DNA from 2 places in the Bradyrhizobium australafricanum genome. Region 1 is predicted to be linked to the other one. Evidence: riboswitches for the same ligand, from Rfam matches in the RefSeq annotation. Region 1 holds a riboswitch; the other holds the start of a gene.
What was found. A riboswitch is a leader RNA that binds a small molecule or an ion and turns the genes downstream of it on or off. The one in region 1 is predicted to bind ZMP and ZTP.
Positions count from the first base shown of each region.

Region 2: it holds a riboswitch for ZMP and ZTP, as region 1 does, so the genes downstream of both, J6525_RS21725 (bifunctional 5,10-methylenetetrahydrofolate dehydrogenase/5,10-methenyltetrahydrofolate cyclohydrolase) here and glyA (serine hydroxymethyltransferase) in region 1, are expected to answer to the same signal.

Region 1 covers NZ_JAGKJL010000042.1:49,004-59,418, forward strand. Annotated here, with positions in the region: gene J6525_RS30720 (hypothetical protein) at 1-19, opposite strand, end outside; gene J6525_RS30725 (hypothetical protein) at 165-593, opposite strand; gene lexA (transcriptional repressor LexA) at 850-1,554, opposite strand; gene J6525_RS30735 (molybdopterin molybdotransferase MoeA) at 1,798-3,009, opposite strand; gene J6525_RS30740 (HAD family hydrolase) at 3,036-3,662, opposite strand; gene J6525_RS30745 (hypothetical protein) at 4,116-4,271, opposite strand; gene glyA (serine hydroxymethyltransferase) at 4,359-5,630, opposite strand; ZMP/ZTP riboswitch at 5,667-5,752, opposite strand; gene J6525_RS30755 (response regulator transcription factor) at 5,838-6,500, opposite strand; gene J6525_RS30760 (sensor histidine kinase) at 6,497-7,927, opposite strand; gene J6525_RS30765 (DUF3280 domain-containing protein) at 8,165-9,100, shown strand; gene J6525_RS30770 (amino acid ABC transporter substrate-binding protein) at 9,238-10,149, shown strand.
Region 2 covers NZ_JAGKJL010000023.1:115,390-125,804, reverse strand. Annotated here, with positions in the region: gene J6525_RS21760 (helix-turn-helix domain-containing protein) at 1-193, opposite strand, end outside; gene J6525_RS21755 (alkane 1-monooxygenase) at 354-1,499, shown strand; gene J6525_RS21750 (class I SAM-dependent methyltransferase) at 1,526-2,308, opposite strand; gene J6525_RS21745 (SANT/Myb-like DNA-binding domain-containing protein) at 2,499-2,870, opposite strand; gene J6525_RS21740 (hypothetical protein) at 3,096-3,389, opposite strand; gene J6525_RS47275 (zinc-ribbon domain containing protein) at 3,614-4,201, opposite strand; gene J6525_RS21730 (MaoC/PaaZ C-terminal domain-containing protein) at 4,260-4,712, opposite strand; gene J6525_RS21725 (bifunctional 5,10-methylenetetrahydrofolate dehydrogenase/5,10-methenyltetrahydrofolate cyclohydrolase) at 4,842-5,705, opposite strand; ZMP/ZTP riboswitch at 5,721-5,800, opposite strand; gene J6525_RS21720 (hypothetical protein) at 6,018-6,434, shown strand; gene J6525_RS21715 (hypothetical protein) at 6,549-7,073, opposite strand; gene J6525_RS21710 (hypothetical protein) at 7,280-7,915, opposite strand; gene J6525_RS21705 (VOC family protein) at 8,184-8,567, shown strand; gene J6525_RS21700 (hypothetical protein) at 8,583-9,014, opposite strand; gene J6525_RS21695 (GrlR family regulatory protein) at 9,250-9,600, shown strand; gene J6525_RS21690 (PAS domain S-box protein) at 9,777-10,415, opposite strand, start outside.

The DNA.
Region 1 (10,415 bases):
ATGTGACCTTATCGACCACCGCGCACGTCCTCCGTGCCCGATGATGCGCCAAGGTGCCGGCCGACGCAAATCTCCTTCTGCGCCCCGGAAGCGGGAGTCCGGGGTCGCCCGAAATTGCTTAGGTCATCCGCCGCCGAACAGCTCATTCCGCGGCGACGATGCGCTCAACCCAAAAACAGCGTTGCGAATGCGGAGGGCCGCCGCTCCACAACCTTCGGCTTCTGCTCGACCGGCGGATGCAGCGCCGGCAATTGCAGCACGCTAACGCGCTGTCCCTCGACCAGCTGGGTCACCAGCACATGGCTGCCGTCGGGGAATTCGACCGCGTCATGATGCCGATCAGGCACGTCGGGCTCGACTTCGTTGAACACGCCGACGCGATAGTTCAGCGTCTTGGTCCAGATCCAGCGGCTGTCGTAGCGAACGTTCTCGGCGAAAACGAGCTCGGTGCCCGGCAGCATGCAGACCGCGACAGTGGGGTCATTCTCCGAAGCAAAGCCGCGGGTCGACGTGCCGCGGAACGTCGTCGTGATCAGCGTCTCTCCGACAATGGCGGGGCGCGATGCCACGGCGTGCAGACTATAGTCACACATCGGATGGCTCCTCATTTCGAGGTAGCGACCCGTGCCTCTCCTTGAGGCATTAGGGCCTCTACCAGAGTGGACGATAGCGAACGAGCGTCTGCTCGTTTCTGGGCGATTGTACGACTGGTCCGAGATCGCTCCGATCACAAACACGCGACGCTGCGCGAGAGGTATCGGAGCGCATCGGGCAGGCCGTACGCTACACTATCATGCAAGGAACGATCCGACGTGTTGCTCGTTCCCGGCCGCCGCAAGTATTTGCAATTCAGTATTTGCGATAAAGGCCGATCAGCTTGCCCTGGATGCGGACCCGGTTCGGCGGCAGGATGCGCACTTCATAGGCGGTGTTGGCCGGCTCGAGCGCGATCGATGCGCCGCGGCGGCGGAAGCGCTTCAGGGTGGCTTCCTCCTCGTCGATCAGCGCCACCACGATGTCGCCGGTATTGGCGACGTCGTTACGCTGGATCAGCGCCATGTCGCCGTCGAGGATGCCGGCATCGACCATCGAGTCGCCGCGCACCTCGAGCGCGTAGTGCTCGCCGGCGCCGAGCATGTCGGGCGGCACGCTGATGGTGTGGCTGCGGGTCTGCAGCGCCTCGATCGGCGTACCGGCGGCGATCCGGCCCATCACGGGGACCGCGACCGGACGATTGCCGTCGTCCTCGGCAATTGGCGGCGTGCTGGCGCGCCGGCCGAGGGTGCCTTCGATGACACTGGGCGTGAAGCCGCGGCGACCGTTGCCGCCGCCGGCCGAGAGTTCGGGCAGCTTGATGACCTCGATGGCGCGGGCGCGGTTCGGCAGGCGGCGGATGAAGCCGCGCTCCTCCAGCGCAGTGATCAGGCGGTGGATACCGGACTTCGAGCGCAGGTCGAGCGCATCCTTCATCTCGTCGAAGGAGGGCGGTACGCCGGCCTCTTTCAGACGTTCATTGATGAAACGCAGTAGTTCGTACTGTTTGCGCGTGAGCATCTCGAGTATTCCCCCGGTTGATAGCGTCGTTCGATTCCGAGACTCTTCTGGTGGGGCCTGCAGGCCGGGCCTGACCTCATGAGCATGCGCTCGATGCACCTGCTTCCACGCGGCTTCCCGATTGTAGACACCAGTACTAGAAACAAATCATGAACGGACACTATATGTTCGATATGTGTTCCGCAACCACTTAATTTCCGGTGAACGTGTCGGGCAACGCACAATCGGCGGGGCGCGAAAACCCTATTCGGGCAGTGTCAGGATCTCGCATTCGCTGCCTTCGACGGCCGCCGCCGCGAACGGCGGGCGCACGAGAAGTGCCCGTGCCGCAGCGAGATTCCCGAGCAACGACGAGTCCTGCTGCGTCACCGGCGTTGCGATCAACGTGCCGTCCTCGCGCGCTTCGAGCCGTGCACGCAGATAGTCCTCGCGCTGGTCGTTGGCGGCGAGGTCGCGGCCGAGCAGGGCGCTCGTGCGGCGATGATGAATCACTTTCCGGCCGCTCAGCGCCCGAATCAACGGCACCAGGAACAGGAAGGCGCAGACATAGGACGACACCGGATTGCCGGGCAGGCCGATCACCCGCATCGCGCCGAGCCGGCCATGCATCATCGGCTTGCCGGGCCGCATCGCAATCCGCCAGAACGTCATGTCGACGCCCTCGGCTTCCAGCGACCGCTTGACGAGATCGTGGTCGCCGACCGAGGCGCCGCCTGTCGTGATCAGGACATCGGCACCGGCCTCGCGCGCCCGGCGGATGCCCGCCGTGGTCGCCTCCACCGTGTCGGCGGCAACGCCGAGGTCGACGGTCTCGGCGCCCTCGGCGCGCGCCAGCGCTCGCAGCGCGTAGCCGTTGGAATAGACGATCTGGCCGGGGCCGGGCTGCGAGCCCGGCATCACCAGCTCGTCGCCGGTCGCCAGCACCGCGACCTTCGGGCGGCGGCGCACCGCAAGTTCCGGATAGTTCATGGCGGCCGCCAGCGACAGCGCGCGGTCGGACAGGCGGCTGCCGCCGGCGAGCAGCACCTCGCCCGCACGGAAGTCGACCCCAGCCGGGCGGATGTGCCGCCCGACGCTGGCGGCCTCAGTGATCGTGATGTGGTCGCCGTCGACGGCGGTGTCCTCCTGGATGATCACCGCGTCGGCGCCATTGGGGATCACGCCGCCGGTGAAGATCCGCACCGCCTCGCCGGCGCCGACCGTCCGCTCGAACGGCCGGCCGGCGGCGACTTCGCCGATCACCTTGAGCCGGGCCTTTAGATCAGCCGCATCGGCGGCGCGCACCGCATAGCCGTCCATCGCCGACATCGGCTGCGGCGGCTGGGTGCGGAGCGCCGCGAGGTCGTGCGCAAGCGTGCGGTGGTAGGCGGCATCGAGCGCGACCATCTCCTCCGGCAGCGGTTCGGCGCCGGCGAGGACGGCGGACAGGGCATCGGCAACCGGCATCAGGGCCACGCTCAGAGCTCCTCAATTCTTAATGTTCAAATTCCAAGTGCGGTCAAAGCCCTTGCCACGTCATCCGTCGACGTCACGTGGATAGCATGAAGGCCGCGCGCCCGCGCACCTTCGATATTGGCGGCCAGGTCGTCGAAGAACAGGATCCGCGACGCCGGCACGCCGATGGCTTTTACCACATGATCGTAGGCCTCGGCGTCGGGTTTGCGGAAGCCGATGCTCGAGGACAGGAAGACGTTGCGGAAATGGCTGAGCAGCTCGGCATGGGTGACCGAGAAATGCGCGACATGGGCCGGATTGGTGTTGGAGAAGGCGTAGAGCGGCATCCGCTCGGCGGCCGCCGCGAGCAGCGGGGCGATGCCCGGCATCTCGCCGGTGAAGATCGCATTCCAGCCTTCGAGGAACTGGGCGTCCGTGATGTTGATGCCGAGCGTCCGGCGCAGGCTTTCGAAGAACGCCGCGTCGTCGATCCGGCCGATCTCGTGATGCTTGAAACTGTCGTCGACGACAAAGCGCGTGGCGAGCTCGGCGGGCGCACAGCCGGCATGCTGCGCCCAGTGCGCCATCACCTTGTCAAAGTTGATGTCGAGCACGACGCGGCCGATATCGAACAGCAGCACGTCGACGGAGTTGGGAGAGAATTGCGAGGTCATTGCATGAAACCGTGTACGAGAATTGCGGGCAGGCGGCAATGTCCTCGATTTCAGTGACCGGTGTGTGGATTGTACGTGGCGTTGCATTCATCGCGAGACTGTTCCCGCGCACACCACCGTCGTCCCGGCGAAGGCCGGGACCCATAACCACCGCATTTGATCAGGAACGGGATCGTGGCCCCAGCGTCGCGCAACAATTGAGATTTGGGGTAATGGGTCCCGGCCTTCGCCGGGACGACGGCGGGTGTCGTCGCTTGTGCGTCAAACATCCGCATTCTCGCGACATGATCTGTCCGAGCCTTGCTCTTTTCACCCTATATTTTGCTGCGGGGCTTGGCTTGCCGCGTCGGGCAACTCAGTGGCACGCACGCACTAGCTTTCAGCGCACCAAGCGACTTGATGCTTGCCGCGGCCTGACGCCCGCCGGCGGCTTGGTGCCCGCCGGCGTCGCTCTCACATCCTGGACAGCGCCAGGCCGAGGTAACCGATCAGCGCACCGGTGCTGAGAATGATGACGACGAGCGCCTGTTCCGAGCGTGCTTGCAAGGTTTTCCGGGTCACGGCGTTGGACGCTCCGTCTTCGAGATCATGCGGTCCAACGAACAGCATCAATTTCCGTTCCGGTCCTTCCCCCGGGAACCTTCACGACCTGCCGAGTGACGCGACGAATGCGGAACAGGAATGCGGGTCGGCCGCCTATGAGGGCGGTGCGATCCCCGGAACGGGGAAAGCGCGGCACATCTCGACGCTGTTCGACCTCAGTCGCTTGACGACCGCTGCATCGCCCTTCGACCGGAGGGATTCCGCAATGAGTTCGGCGATCAGGCGCATTTCGGGCTCGCCCATGCCGCGCGTGGTCGCCGCCGGCGTCCCGAGGCGAATGCCGCTCGGCTTGAGCGGCGGACGCGGATCGTCGGGAATGATCTGCTTGTTTGCGGTGATCCCGACGGCGTCGAGGATGTTCTCGGCCGCGCCGCCGTCCACGCCGACGCTGGCCACCGTATCCACAACCATCATGTGATTGTCGGTTCCGCCGGTGATCAACGTCATGCCGCGTTCCATCAACGCTTCGGCCAGGACCTTCGCGTTGCGCATGACCAGTCTTGCATAGGCCTGAAAATCGGACGTCGATGCCTTCTTCAGCGTGACCGCGGTTCCGGCCACAACGTTCATGTGCGGACCTCCCTGCAGCCCCGGGAACACCGACGCGTCGATCTTGCCGGCGAACTCCCGGCGACAGAGAACGATGCCGCCGCGCGGCCCGCGAAGCGTCTTGTGCGATGTCGTCGTCATCACGTCGAAACCCGCATCGAGCGGATTGCGCAAGGCATTGCCGGCGATCAGGCCGCCGTAATGGCTGACGTCGGCCATGGTCAGTGCACCCACCTCATCGGCGATGCTCTTGAAGGACGCATAATCCAGATCGCGCGGATAAGAGCTGTAGCCGCACAGCACCAGCTTCGGGCGGACGTGCCGGGCCATGGCGCGGAGCTTATCGAAATCGATGGCGCCGCCGTTTGACGGCTGCGTCTTGTAGCGGGCGAAGTTGAAGAGCCGCCCCATGTGCGACACCGGCGCGCCATGGGTGAGATGGCCGCCGTGTGACAGGTCCATCGCCAAGATCGTATCGCCGGGCTGCAGCAGGCCGAGATACACGGCCTGGTTCATCGGCGACCCGGACAGAGGCTGAACGTTGGCATGTTCGGCGCGAAACAGCGCGCAAGCGCGCTGTCGGGCAAGGTTCTCTATCTGGTCGGTAAATTCCTGGCCGCCGTAATAGCGGCGTCCCGGATAGCCCTCGGAATACTTGTTGGTGAACACCGATCCCAGCAGCTCGAGAACCTCGGGATAGGTGTAGTTCTCCGACGGAATCAGCTCGACGCCGTCTTGCTGGCGGCGCTCTTCGCCCTCGAGTGCAAGGGCAACTTCGGAATCGTTGAGGTGGAGTTCATTGCGGAATGACGGCATGGTCCGGGCTCCCTAAGACGCTGGATCATCAGCTGAACGGGTTGCCCAGGCGAACGGCGTTGGAACCCTTCGCGCTTCACCGTGGTCAATTCCACGTAAGCTCGCCAGTCGCGCGAGGGGCGAATGAGCTTGCGAAGCTCATCGCGAGCGGAAGGCTATCCAATCCCCGGCCGGCTCGCAAGGGTTGGTTGCTGGCGCCGCCGCGGGTCAGCGCTCGCCGAGATCGATCTGCGTCAGGATGCCTTGCCGCAGCGCGAGGCGGACCAACTCGATATCGGTGCCGACGCCGAGCTTGTCCTTGATAAGGGAATGCAGGTTCGCGACCGTCTTGGGACTGAGGTGCAGCGCCTCGGCGATCTCCTCGGTGGTGTTTTCTGCGAGCAGCATGCGCAGCACCTCGAATTCCCGCGCGGTCAGGAGGTCGGCTGCCTTGGTCTCGCCGGCAAGGTGGCTGAGCGCGAGCTCGTGGTCGATATCCGGGCTGATCGCGATCTTGCCCGACAGCGCATCCATCACGGCGTGCACCAGCGTCTCCGGCGGGCTGGTCTTGGTGACATAGCCGCTCGCGCCGGCGCGGATCGCCTGCACGGCAAAGGCCGCGTTCTGGTGCATGGTGAACACCAGGATTTTTGCACGCCTGTCCCACTGCCGGAGGCGGCGGATGGCCTCGATGCCGCCGATGCCGGGCATCGACAGGTCCATGATGACGAGGTCGGGCCCGGTCTCCTTGTAGAGGCGGTAGGCCTCGACGCCGTCGGAGGCTTCGGCGACGACGCTGAGGCCCGGCTGCTTCTGCAGCATCGCCCGGTAGCCTTCCCGAACGACGGCGTGGTCGTCGACCAGCATGATGGTGCGCGCCGTATGGCTCATGCCGCACGCTCCACCACCGGTGCGGCCGCTCGGCTAACCGCGACGGGAACGATGACGCGGAGCGAGGAGCCGTTGGGCTGTCCGGTCTCGAAGCTGAGCCGCCCGCCCAGCGCGGCGACCCGTTCGCGCATGCCGAGCAGGCCGAGGCCGGACCTGAGTTGGGAATCGCCTTTGGGATCGGGATCGCCGGGCTGGCCGTCATCGTCGATCGCGAGCACGATCGCGCTGTCGCCGCCGCCGGGCGCCGCCTCGCGCATCTCAAGCCGCAGCATCACGCGCGTGGCGCCGGCATGCTTGGCGGCGTTGGTGAGCGCCTCCTGCACGATGCGGTAGAGATTGGCGCTGACGGAGGCGACAAGGCGCTCGAACGATCCCGATATGGTGATCTCGAACCGTGGCTGTCCGCGGCTGCGGCCGTTCCAGCCGGCGACCAGGCCCTCGAGGCTGGCCGCAAGTCCGAGTTCGTCGACATCGGGCGGGCGGAGCCGGAAGAGGGCGCCGCGCAACGTCTCCATCATGTCGGTCGCTGTCCGCGCGATGCCGTCGCATTCGGCGAGCAAAGGCGGGCAATCCGCCGCCGCGGTCTGGCGCGCTGAGGCGGCGAGCGCACGGATGGCGGCCAGCGACTGCCCGAACTCGTCATGCAGCTCGCGCGCGAGGTGGCGGCGCTCCTCGTCCTGCACCAGGATCAGTTTCTGCGTCAGCGCGTTGCGGTCGGAAAGCGCGGCGGCGAGGCGCTCGGCGAGCTGGTTGAAGACGTCGCCGATCGCGGACAGTTCGGCGAGATCGAACGGCGGCAGGCGCGCGGCGAGGTCGCCCGCAGCGATCCGCTCGAGCCCGTCGCGGATCTGCCGCGTCGGACGCAGCGCGCGCGCCAGCGCCGCATAGACCAAAGCGCAGAGCAGCGGCAGCGCGATCATGAACACCGCCATCAGCCGGCCGGCATCGTGCCAGGCCTCGGCGGTCGGCACCGCCGGATCGATCCAGGCCACCGCTTCGCCGACGGCAATGCCGCGCGAAACCACCTGCTGCACCGCCTCGCGGCCGGGATCGAACAGGCGGCGATAGAGCGCCGCGAAGGCCAGCGGCGGCGCGGCCGTGTCAGTCTGCGCGCCGCCGCAGAAGCGTTGGCTGATCTCGCCGCTATTGCTGCGAAAGGCGATGCACAGTCCCGGCGTCATGACCGTCGCGGCAACGCTGTCGAGATCGGGAAAGTCGGAACGCGCATTGTTCAGCCACTGGATCTTGCTCTGCTGCAGCTCCAGCGTCTTGGCGGCGACATCGGCAACGGCCGCGATCCGCCCGCGCACCGAGCGGTCGGCCTCGATCAGGAAATAGCCGGAGATGACGGCAAAGCAGAGCGTCGAGACGATAGCCACGCGCAACGTCAGCCGCAGTTTCAGATCGCTTCCGAACCAATTCCACATTGGCGTATCCTCAAGATCGAAGGCGGGCTTCGGCGCGCGATCGCGGGCAGGGCCGTCACGCACATTAAACGGCAGAACGGAGGCGTCGAGAAGCGTTGCCATAGGCGTTCTTTCGGCGCGGACCATCGTCGTGAAATTTTCCCGGCACGGGGCGGGAGGCACTCCGCTGCGGCGCGGCGGCCAGTTGGCCCAGGATGCGACCGACCCGCCCGCGCCAGCACCCGAAAGGCCCAGACCATGCGTCAATCCCGTCTTGTCTTGCTCGCCCTCGCGTTGATCGGCCTTCTGGCCGGACCTTGTCCACTGCGCGCCGAAACCGGCACGGTGCCGGCATCTCAGCTTGGCGTCAGCATCGATGATTTCAGTTATGTCGACACCTCAGGCGAGGTCCTCGATCAGACTGCCGCGCATCAGAAGCGGCTCGACGCGTTCATGCGCGCGTTGCGCGCCGACGTCGCCGCGGAGCCGCGCTATCGCCTGGTGTCAGCAGCGGCGCCCGCAGGCGAGGCCCGGATCAAGGTGGTCGGCGGCGTGCAGAAGATGAGCACACTGGTGCAGTGGGCCAAGGTGGCGGTCATCGATTTCGAAGGGAGCCGCGTGCTGTACGAAAAGCTCTACACGTTTCGCGGCGACAATGACGAGGCATGGGACCATGCGCGGATGTTCGTGTCGCGCGAGGTGCGCGGCGTCCTCGCGGGCGTGTCGCCGCCGGCGCAGATCGCCACGGTTGCGCCGATCGGGCTTGCGGTGTTCGAATTCGAGCTTGAGGACACCTCCGCGGCGCCGGCATCCGGTCTTGCCGACGCCGATGCGGCCTACCTCGCCGATGTGACCAAGGGCGTGCGTGACCGGCTTGCGCAGTCGGGCCGCTACCGCCTGGTCGATACCGGCGGCGCGACCGCGGAGCCCGTCAAGGCACGTGCGCTGCGCGACTGCGATGGCTGCGAGGCCGCGATTGCACAGCAGCTCGGCGCCGATCAATCGCTGATCGGCGTGATCAGGCGGGTCAGCCGGACCGAATACACGATCGGCTTCCAGCTGCGCGACGCCCGCAGCGGCGCGGTCGTCTCACGCGGCGACAGCGGCCTGCGGATGGGCGCCGATTATTCCTGGACCCGTGGCGCGGTCCGCCTGGTCGGCGATCGCCTGCTCGAGGGTGGGGCGCAGCGCTAGAGATGCGTCGCGGCTGCGGGTGCGACTTTGGCAGGCGGACCATAGCAAAGTGCGATAGCTGCTAGACACACCGTCATCTGGCTCCGGGTTCATGCGTGCGCTATCACCGCCGCCTGATCACCGCACAGGAGCCGCCGATGCGTTTGCCCGCCATGCTCTTCGCTCTCACGCTCGCCGCAAGCCCGGCGGCGGCCGAGGAGCTGTCGGGCACGCTGCAGAAGATCAAGGAGACGAAGAAGGTCACGCTCGGCTTTCAGGAGGCTTCCGTTCCGTTCAGCTATCTCGACGACAATCAGCGGCCGATCGGCTTTGCGCTCGACATCTGCCTGAAGATCGTCGATGCCGTGAAGAAGGAGCTCGGCGTATCTGACATCGCCGTCGACTACCTCCCGGTGACCTCGTCGAACCGCATTCCGCTAATGGTCAACGGCACGATCGATTTGCATTGCTCGGCGACCACCAACAGCGCGGACCGCCAGAAGCAGGTGACCTTCACCAACACGCACTTCCTCAGCGCGACACGGTTTGCCGCCAAGAAATCCGCTGGCATCAACACGATCGACGACCTCAAGGGCAAGTCGGTCACGGCTGTTGCGGGCTCGGTGAACCTCACGCAGCTCATCAAGGTCAACACCGAACGCAAGCTCGGCATCAACGTTCTCCCGGCCAAGGACCAGGCCGAGGCGTTCCTGATGCTGGAAACCGATCGGGCCCAGGCCTACGCGCTCGACGACGTCCAGCTTGCGGTTGCGATCGCGCGGTCGAAGCAGCCTTCGCTCTACATGATCAGCGAGGAGGCGTTCTCGAAGGCAGAGCCGTTCGGCATCATGCTGCGCAGGGAGGACACCCCGTTCAAGGCGCTCGCCGACCGCGCCACGGCGGAGCTCTACAAGAGCCCCGAGATCGAGGTCATGTACAGGAAATGGCTGGAAGCGCCGACCCCGCCGAAAGGCATCAATTACAACGTCCCGATGTCGCCGGCGCTGCGCCACGCGTTCGCCCATCCGAGCTCGAGCTTTGATCCCGATGTGTACGAGGTCGGCAAGTAGCGTCATTTGCGGGCGCGCCCGCGCAAATCGATCGTGGCTCTCGGAGATCGTTCACTCACCCCGCAACCAACAGCAGTCCGCGTGCAGCTCCAATGATTTGCGGCCCCAGCGTGACGGCTGGGGCCGCAGGAGGTGGTGTGTGCCTCTGGGGCAATGAATCAGAGGACAGCCACTGAACCGCACATCGATGACAATGTTCCAACCGGCTGCGGCCGGCCGTGCCATGCTGCCATGCAGACTGAGAAGCTTGCAGACCGCGCCAGGAC
Region 2 (10,415 bases), on a different contig from region 1:
TGTTGGCCGCCAGCACCACCAGCGAGGATACCGGCATGTGAGCGCCGGGGTGGTCGAGCGCCTCGAGCCGAATTCCGGTGCCTTTCAGCAGCTCGTCGCGATCGCCTCGCGTCTGGCCAAATGCCCGTATCAGGGCCCGCGCATAGGCCGCGGAGACCGGCGTGCGAAGAGCATCGGATTCCGATCCGTGCATGGCGTCGGCGACCTCCCCTCGCGAACGTCCGGCCGAACAAGCTTGGCGCAAAATGCCACAAAATTGGCCTGTTGTGAACTGGCGGCGCAGGCCCGCTTGGCGGCATGCTCGACCCAACAACGGCGAACGCCGCCTCGCAAGAGACGCTGGAGGGAATGCGATGATCTTCACGGGCACCAATGCTGCTGGCGAAGCGATCACCTACCGGGACGGCAAGCGCTATCTCTGGATGCTCTCGTTCATTCCGCCGCTGATCCCGCTGTTGTCCTACTGGCTCTTCCTGCGGACGCACAATCCGCTGGTGACGCTGATCCCGTTCGTCTTCATCTTCATCCTGATCCCGCTGCTCGACGTCGTGTTCGGCGAAGACACCCACAATCCGCCGGCGGAAGTGGTCGCCGCGATGGAGGCCGATCCCTATTACCTGCGGCTCGCACGCGTCACCGTGGTGTTTCCCTGGATCAACTACGTCGCGCTGATCGCCTTCTTCGGCACCCAGGATCTGCCGTGGTGGTCCTATGTCGCCTTGCTGCTCGGCGTCGGCACCATCAATGGCGGCGCGCTCCTGATCGGGCACGAGCTCGGCCACAAGCCGGACAGGCTGAACATCCTGTTCGGCATGCTCGCCAACTGCGCGGTGGGCTACGCGCATTTCCGCGTCGAGCACAATCGCGGCCATCACACTTGGGTCGCAACCCCCGAGGACCCCGCCAGCGCGCGCTTCGGTGAATCGATCTATGCGTTCGCAACGCGCGAGTTGCCGGGTGCATTCAAGCGTGGCTGGCGCAACGAGGCCGAACGGCTGACCCGGCGCGGCGAGCCGGTCTGGTCGGTCAACAACGAGATCCTGCAAGGCTTTGCGCTGACGCTCGTCGTCGCGGCCGTGCTGATTGCGCTGTTCGGCTGGAAGGTCGCGCCGTTCATCGTCGCGCACCATTTCCTCGGCTGGTACGCGCTGACCCAGGCCAACTATGTCGAGCATTACGGGCTGCTGCGCGAGAAGCTGCCGAACGGCCGCTACCAGGCGGTCGAGCCGCGCCACTCATGGAATACCAACCACATCGTCTCGAACCTGATGACGTTCCACCTGCAACGTCACTCCGACCACCACGCCAACCCGATGCGCCCCTATCAGTCGCTGCGCGATTTCGACGACATCCCGCGGCTACCGAACGGCTACACCGGCATGTTCGGGCTGGCAGCAATCCCGCCGCTCTGGTTCCGCGTGATGGACCCGAAGACCCTGGCCTGGGCCGGCGGCGACAAGAGCAAGCTGAACCTCCGCGATCGGCCCGCGAGCTCTTGATCGCGGCGATCGCCCGGCTCCCGGTCCTACATCTGGGCCGAGCGCCGCTTCATGGCGCCGATGCCGAGGAATGAGCCATTCACCGACGGATACTGGCTGGTGAATTCGAACGTATCGAAGCTTGGCGCTTCGAACTGCTTCAGCGCCTTCCAGAGCAGGGTGGTATCGGGACAGGCCTGGGAATGGATGTCATGATGCACGATGATGCGGGCGTGGGAACGCACCAGCAGATGATCCTGTAGCGCACCGCGCAGGCTGTGATCGCCGTCGATAAAGACGAAGTCGGGCTTCAGCCGGTCGACATGCGCACCGACCAGCGGCGAGGTCGAAAAATCCTGCATGTAGATCGGCTCGATAGCGGCCTGCTGCTGCAGCAGATCGAAATAAGTCGAGATAAAGGGCGTCGGCGCGATCGGATCGAGTGCAATCACGGTCTTGAGGTCGGCGCCGCTGTTCCTGAGCCACTCCGTCACCAGGATGAACATGCCGCCCCAGCGGCAGCCGATCTCCATGTACGAGGAGACGCCGGACGAATTGCGCGCAAGCCAGGCGAGGTATGGCGCAAGCTGGTTCGGGTATTGCCAAAGGTGGAGGCCCTTGCCGAAGCTCGGCGCCAGTTCCGGCGGCTGCTCATGAAGCAGTTCATCATTGAGCCCCAGCGCCGGGATGAATTCGCGTTCGAGGAAGTCCACGTCGGTACGTTGGGCCGAATTCAACCCGGCGATCGCATCGATCGCGTCACCGACGGCGACAGCGAGATCGGCGAAACGTTGGTATCGGTCGGTTTGGGCTAGCTGGGCGTTGAGCATCGGCGCAATCAGATCGGTGGGCTGACGAGGACACAAAGAGGCCGCAGGTCGTCGCGCCCCCGATGATTGAACGGATGGGGCGTCCGTCTCGGGCGCGAAATCTTGCATTCGGTCGCGAATGGTCCGCCTTCCCCACCGCATGCGTAAGCCGCTTCGGCATGGCGCGCCCGGCCTGTAGCCGGCATTCCTTTCAGCCGCTCGGAATCTTCCGCCGCACCGCCTCCACGCCGGCATCGGTCACGTTGTATCGGCGGCCCATCTCCGGGACGATCCAGCCCTTCTCGATCATTCCGGCAATGGTGCTCGGGCCGACGCCCGCGGGAAACGGACGGCGGTTGCGGATTGCGTCGATCGCGACCCGCTCGAGATGGGTGGCGACATGCGAGGGGCGCGCGCGAAACGCCTTTGCCATGATCAGGACCGACAGAACCTCGGCGCGCCGGCGCACCGCCGAAGCGCTGCGGGTCAGTTCGTTGCTGATCTCGAGAGCGTTCTTGCCGGCCTTGGCGAGTTCTCTGAGCTTCTCGTCCTCGTCAGAGCTCCAGCGCCGCACGATCCCCATCTGCCCCTCACCGCCTGGATACCCATCTCAAACCGATGCATACGCAGGCGGCGCTGATTTGCCATGTGACTTTCGGCACCTCTTGATGTGACGTCGGGGCCGTCGCCATCGGGACGGCCGATCGCGGGTGCCGCGCGATGCAGCACAAAGAGCATGATCCGATTGAATCGGATCATGCTCTCAATCCCCTTGCTTGGTGGCGTTTTGCTTGCGCGCGAAAACGCTTCAGTGCTTGCTGGGTTCAAGCGCGATGAGCACGCCGGTCGGCTCGGGCTCGTGCGGCCGAAGCGACGTCAGCTCCGGATCGCTCCACTCGGCGAGACTGACGACTTCGCCGGTCTGCCCCGGCATGTCGGAGGTCTGGGCGGGTTCGAGCACCTTGAGCCCGCTGGTGTCGACGAAGAATGTGTGCTCACCGAACACGCTGTTCAGTTGCGCCACGGCCGGGTGATCGTCTGGAAGCACCTGGGCATTCAGTTGCGTCATGGTCTGCTTGACTTGCGTGGAATTGAGTTTCATCCGCTGCTCCTTCTCGTTGGTTCCGGCCGCGATGGCTTCCTTGACAGGTTTCCTTGACAAGTTTTCCTTGGCTGGTTCCTCCCCGCCCGCACCCCACATCGGGGGCTTCAAGGTCTCGAACCGATCAGGCACCGAAACGTTCCGCACGCGCGACGCATTGACCGCCTGCGCGGTGGTTCCCCGCGTATCAGATCTGAAGTGCGACCCTGAAGTCACGCCTATCGCTACGAGACTGGAGGCTTCTTCCTTGCGAGCCCTTCCAGGTGCACGCGGCGCGCGGCGGATTTGCGCGCGCGCTCCCTGCTGCGGCAGGCCCGGCAGCGCACTGCCGCGGTAAATACATCGCCCTTGGCGGTCTCGTACCACCATTTCTGCTGCAACGGCGTCCAGACCTCGGCAACGCCGCAGTCCTTGCAGATGAAGGGCTCCGGTCGATAGGTTCCGCGCAGCACGAAATCGGGAGTCGAATAGCTGTTCGATGGCGCGAGCCGCGTCGTATCCACGGCAACCTCGTCGCGCGCCAGCGCAATCTTGTAGTCGCGGAGACGTTGCCGTTCAGCGGCGCGTTGCGCCTGGATGCGGCGCCATTCCTCGGCCTTGCGCCGCCTGGCTTCGATCTCTCCGTTCGTCTGCTTGCTGCGTTTCACGGCGGCACATCCGTCTGGGTCGAATGCCTTCGGCGCATCGACGAAGTAAATACCGGGCAGCACGACCTCGTCGATGATGACGTCATTGATGCGCTGCCGTTCTGCCGCCGGCTTGTCATAATTGCCGCAACATTGCGCGACCACAAGGTCGCGTGCGGGGAACACGTAGAAGCGCTGACGGCCGTCCGAGGCGGATGACTTCGGGATGCCCCTCAGGCCGCGCCTATGCCGGCCCCTGCTCCGCCGGCCGCATGCGGATCAGCGCGTCGAGCACGAGGACAAGAACCGGGCGCTGCTCGTCATTGACCAGCTCCGTCTTGAAGATCACGACAGCGTCGCGCCGCTCCGGCCTGATGGTGATCTTCTGGATCTGGGATTGGCCGGTGAGCGTGGCGCCGGGCCGAACCGGGCTCGGCAGGCGAATCTCGAAGCTCCGCCCGACGATCCCCGCCACCTTGGTCCAGATCGCCTCCACGACGAGCCGCTGATAGATCGCAATGGTGTTGAAACCGCTTGCGATCAGTCCGCCGAACGGGCCTGCCGCAGCCGCGACGGGATCGGCATGGATCGGCACCGGATCATATTTGCCGGCGAACTCCAGGATCTCGGCCTCGCCGATCGTGTAGCTGCCAAGCCTGAACGTCTGCCCCTCGGTGAGATCTTCCGCATACAGCATCGCGCGCCTCCATCCGTCGCGCGACGATAGACGAATGGTGCGGGCTTTCCATTACCCCGGACGTCATGAACTTCGCGCGTGATGCGCGAGCGACACCCGCCGCTCGCATATCGCCGCAGGTATCCCGCGCTATTGCAGCCGGGCCGCCCTCGCCTTTGCCGCCTTCAGCGTGTTCTCCATCAGGCAGGCGATCGTCATCGGGCCGACGCCGCGCGGCACCGGCGTGATCGCGCCGGCGACCTGCACCGCCTCGTCGAACGAGACGTCGCCGTACACCGCATAGCCGCCGTCCGGCTTCTCGACGCGCGTGGTGCCGACGTCGATGACGATGGCCTGCGGCTTGATCCAGTCGCCGCGCACGAGGCCGGCCTTGCCCACCGCACTCACCAGGATGTCGGCCTCGCGGCAGATCCTGCTGATGCCGCGGGTGTGGATATGGGTCTGCGTCACGGTCGCGTGCTCCTGCAGCAGCAACGCGGCCATCGGCTTGCCGACGATGTTGGAGCTGCCGATCACCACGGCATGGGCGCCGGTGAGGTCTGATCGGACCGACTTGATCAGCCGGAGACAGCCGAGCGGCGTGCACGGCACCAGCGCGTCATCGCCGTGAAACAGCCGGCCGGCGTTCAGGGCGTGCAGGCCGTCGACATCCTTGGCGGGATCGACCGCCGCCATCACGCGCAAGGCGTCGATATGCGCCGGCAACGGCAGCTGCACCAGGATGCCGTCGATATCGTCGCGCGCATTGAGCGCCTCTACTCTGGCAAGCAGATCGGATTCGCTGGCATCATCCGGCAGTCGTGCGACCTCGCCGCGCAGGCCGAGCCGCTCGGCCATCCTGACCTTGCTCTGCACATAGATCTGGCTCGCCGGGTCGCAGCCGACCAGCACGACCGCAAGCCCCGGCGCGCGGGGCAGCCGGTCGAGTTCGCCAGCAATCTTGTCGATGACAATTTGGGCATGTGCATGCCCATCGAGAATGTTCGCCGTCATGGCACCTCCGTTTCGAAGCGGTGCCCAGGCGCGCGGCGTTCAGTCTCTGCGCTCCCCGATGGTGGTCCATCCAAGCGCCAGTCGCGCAGATGGCGTGGTCATAGCCGCCCCGCCGGGCAAAGGCAATTCACGCTCTCCCGCGGGTCGAACGGCGACGAATTGCCCTCACTTTTGCCGGTGGATCGGTGCCGGGCGGGTCACCTCTGGGGGTAGGATTCGGGCAAGACTTGCGTTAAGTCTCGGCGCTTGCCGGGCTTTTCCGATCCCCGGCGCCATCCTTCCGGTCATCACGCCATTTCGGACATTTTCGACATGAGACATATCATCCTCGCGCTGGCGCTCTTCTGCCCGGCTGCCGCGCTTGCCCAAGGCACCACGCCGGCCCCCGCCGACGCAGACAAGCCGGCGGCGGCGACCTCGCAGCCGATGGTCGGCGACAAGCCGCTGGTCCAGGTCGGCAAGAAGTCGGCCGCCAAGAAGGGCGAGAAGCCTGCCGCGCCCGGCAAGCCGCAATCGGTCGCTCAGAAGCTTCAGGCCTGTCAGGACATCGACGACGCCACCAAGGAGCGGCTGATCTGCTACGACGAGATTTTCAAGCCGCAGCCGAAGCCGAAGGCTGCCCCGGCCAAGGGCGTCAACGATTGCCGCTTCGTGAAGGAAGAGGACGAGCGGCTGACCTGCTACAACGGCTTCGCGGACAAGATTCCGCGCCTGCCGCGCGAAAGGTAGCGGGCGGCGCTCGGACGCCTTCGCGCATCCGGCGACGTGCCTGATCGCGGACATGAAAATGCCGCCGCAAGTGTTTGCGGCGGCGGATCGATTGCCGGCTGCGGCAGCCTTTTCTTACCAGGTGCCGAAGCCACCGAAGAAGCCCATGCGCTGCTGCTGCGCGACGCGGTAAGGCTGATACATGCCGGGCTGCGCCAGCCGCATCGGCTGCTGGGGATGCGCATGGTAGCGCGCGACTTTGCGCTTCTTCGGCGCCTGAGACTGGGCCTGCGCCGGCTGCTCGGCCGGCTTTGCCTCGGCCGCGACCTTCTGCGCATCAGCCTTCTCCGGCGGAATGAACTGGGCGAACGTATTGCGGACGCGGGCTTGCGCCGACGCATCGCCCGTAGCCGACGGGATTGCCGCGGCGACCGCGTTGACCTGCGCCGGAACAATGGTCGGCAAATTGGTGTCGTAGACCACCCGCTCGGGCAATTTCTGGGTCGACTTGATGCGCACCATGGTCTTATCGACGCCCGGCGACGACAGTCCCTGGTTCTGACCGGCGACCACGGCCTCCTGCGGCACGATGGCATTGACGACGAAGAGCAGCGCGAGCAGCACTCCACCAACGAACAGGAAATAACGCGCCACAGGCATTTTGGTAGCTCCCCCCGCGCAGCAGGGCGCGGTTCATCTCGGCGCGACGACATCAGTCATCGCGCGGGCGATTTCATCGTCTGCGCATGATCACCCGGACGCTGTCCGCGCTCCCGCTAACGGCTGGTTTATTAGTTAGTTCCTGTCCGGCCGTTACGGTTCACCCGACAAGTCAATTCGCGGTCACTTTTTCGAGATGCCGGGAATTAGAGGCGGCTCGCCGTCACGACCGAACATTTCGCCTTGTTTGCGTTAACGTTGACGAACCCGACCAACATTTGCGAGTAGGTCTTGCGGCTTTTCATGGCGATGGTGTCGGAGATCAGCCGCTTGCGCTCGGTCAGCGGCCGACCGTCGCGGCGGATGAAGGCGCAGGCGATCTCGATATCCTTGACGGCGAAATCATTGGCATTGCGCAGCGTCAGGGTGACCAGCGCCTTCGAACCCAGCCCGCCGCGCCGCCACGATTGCGAGGCGATCCTCAACTTGTCCAGCGGCGACCTTTCAGCGCCGGGCCCGGACGCCTTGGCCTCCTCCGCCCCCTGTGGAGCGATGGCCACGCCGACGGTGGTCGGCTCGTCCGCCGGTGCGGCCAGCGCATCCTTGGCGGTCTGATTTGTGATTTGAGCTGGTTGCTCGCCGGTCGGGGCATTCTGCGCGGTGCGGATCATGGAGGACACCGGCCAGACGTCCTGGTCCCCGGCGTCGCTCGGCTCGGGGAGCATGAACCATGCGGCGATCCCGGCGAGCGCAATCAGCGGCAGCAGCAGGCTGGCGTAGAAGCCCCCTTCACCGAGACGTCCGGCGGCCAACCTCCGAAACGACGCCAAGCCGATCCGCATCGTCTTGCCCTCACCCTGGCAGCCTGATCGGGCCGCCCCCCCCCCCCACACAGAGAGGAAGCCGCACCGCGCGGCTTCCGGGACGGCCGCAGGTCGAGCGGCCACGCGAAGACAATCGCTGACGGCCGCAATGGTTTCATTCCGGGACGACAATCTTGGGCAGGCATAACGAGGGATGGTATCCCAGCGAACCGCTCGCTAGATTTGCGCCGCCCAAGAGCGAGTGCCGCGCACCGAACAGCGGCACGACAACAACAAGGAGATCGCAATGCCTGTCGTCACCTGGGACCACGTCCACCTGCGCAGTCCCGATCCCGAGGCCACCGCGACCTGGCTGCGCGACATTCTCGGCGGCGAGATCATCCGCGGCCCCGGCCGCATCGACGTCCAGCTCGGCGGCGCCAAGGTGTTCATTGCGGAGGTGACCCAGGGCGACGGCGTCAACGCCGCGCCGGTGACGCCCTATCAGGGGCTCGATCATTTCGGGCTCACGGTGAAGGACATCGACGCGGTCGCGGCCGAGATCAAGGCCAAGGGCGTCGAATTCACCAAGGAGCCGACCACGATCCGTCCCGGCGTGCGGATCTGCTTCATCCGTGGCCCGCAGGGCATCTCGATCGAACTGCTCGAGCGCGACCAGAAATACGTCTGAGCCACGCGTGCGGCGCTAAGTCATGCTGCCAGGCATGAAGCAGCGGATCGTCACGCCCATGTAGCTCGGAATCGGCCAGACCATGGCGCGACCGACCCGGTTGGGCTCGGTGACCACGGCCTCGTCGGGGACATCGATCCACGCCCCGTCGAGGCGCACACGATAGTGCCCGTCCTTGGATTCCCAGTCGACATCGCTGACCGCTGTGCCGTCGGCATCCGAACAGCACGGCCCTTTGCCGCTGCGCAGGCCGTCGAACCACTCCTTCAGCGGCGAATTGGCGTAGCGGCCGTCGGGATCGCGCGCCTGCGCGATTCGCATGGCCGCGACCAACACCAGCGTTATCAGCACGAGGGATGCGATCATGTGGCCCGCATAACGGGCCGAAGTTCCATTGAGCCTGCGAGGGCGTGCCCAATGGCCGCCGGATTCAATCCAGTCAGACATGTGTTTGCTCCAGCACTCACCGGCCAGTGCAACCAGAGCTATGCATTTCGCGGGCCACTTTGATTCGCGCGTACGGTCCGCTGTCATTGCGCCGTCACACTGCCTGGCAGGAACCGAGGGTCACCCGAACGCGGGACACCCGGGAATCAACCTGCCGCATTGCACGAGGTTGCTCGCTTTGGCATAAAAAACCAACTGGCTTGCCATGGGCGCGGCGGCCAGCAATCGGGACGTCATGAAGAACGGACTTTACTCAATTCACGTCACCCTGCTGGACGGTCGCGTCGGCAAGGGCAGCGGCGTCATTCTCTTCCGCGACGGCCAGATACTGGGCGGCGACGCCTATCTTTACTACACCGGCAGCTACACGGTGAAGGGCGATGCATTCAAGGGCGAAATCCTTGTGCAACGCCACACGACGCCGCGCGACACCGACAACCCGCTGTTCGGCGGGCCCGCGCCCGTCGGCATCGGCGTCTCCGGCACCTTCACCGACACCCGCGGCACCATGAGCGGGACCGCACTGGTCGGCAAGGCGAGCCTCATCTTCGGCGCCACGCTGCACAAGCTCGCGGATATCAATTAGCGGTTTGAAACCATTAGACCTGCCATCCCCGCGCAAAGGCTTCGCCTTTGGCGCTGGAGGAGCGCGCCCTTGCGCGCGTCTCGAAGGGTCGACGGCCATCAGCCGGGCCGAGCATTCTTTGAGACGCGCTTCGCGCTCCTCACGATGACGGAGTCAGAGCGAGCGCTCGTCCCGCCCTACTCCGCGGCCTGCTCCAGCGGCGCGACGCGCGGCAGGATCATCTGGATGCGTGTGCCGTTGCCCGGTGCGGAATCCAGCGAGAGCCGGCCGCCGAGCCGCGTGGTGACGATGCTGTAGACGATGTGCAGGCCGAGCCCGGTGCCGCCCTGATCGCGCCGCGTCGTGAAGAACGGATCGAAGGCGCGGCGGCGCACGTCGAGGCTCATGCCGCAGCCATTGTCGGCGAAGATCACCTCGACATTGTCGCCGCCGGCGGCGTGGACCTGGATCTCGACCTCGCCGGCCTTGCCGTCCGGGAACGCATGCGCAACCGCGTTGAGAAACAGATTGGTCAGCACCTGGCCATACGGTCCCGGATAAGAGTTCATGATCAGGTTCGGCTCGCAATCGACATTGAGCGTCAGATTGTGCTTGCGCAGGCCGGGCCTCAGACTCATCACCACCTGCTCGGTGAGATCGCCGAGGTCGAAGGTGCGCTGGTCCGAATAGTTGCGGTCGGCGGCGACCTGCTTGAACGACTGGATCAGCTCCGCGGCGCGGTTGAGATTGGCGACGAGTTGCGAGGAGGCATCGCGCGCCGTGTTCAGGAAATCGTTGAGGCTGGAGCGGCGCAGGTCGCCGCGCTCGACCTGGGT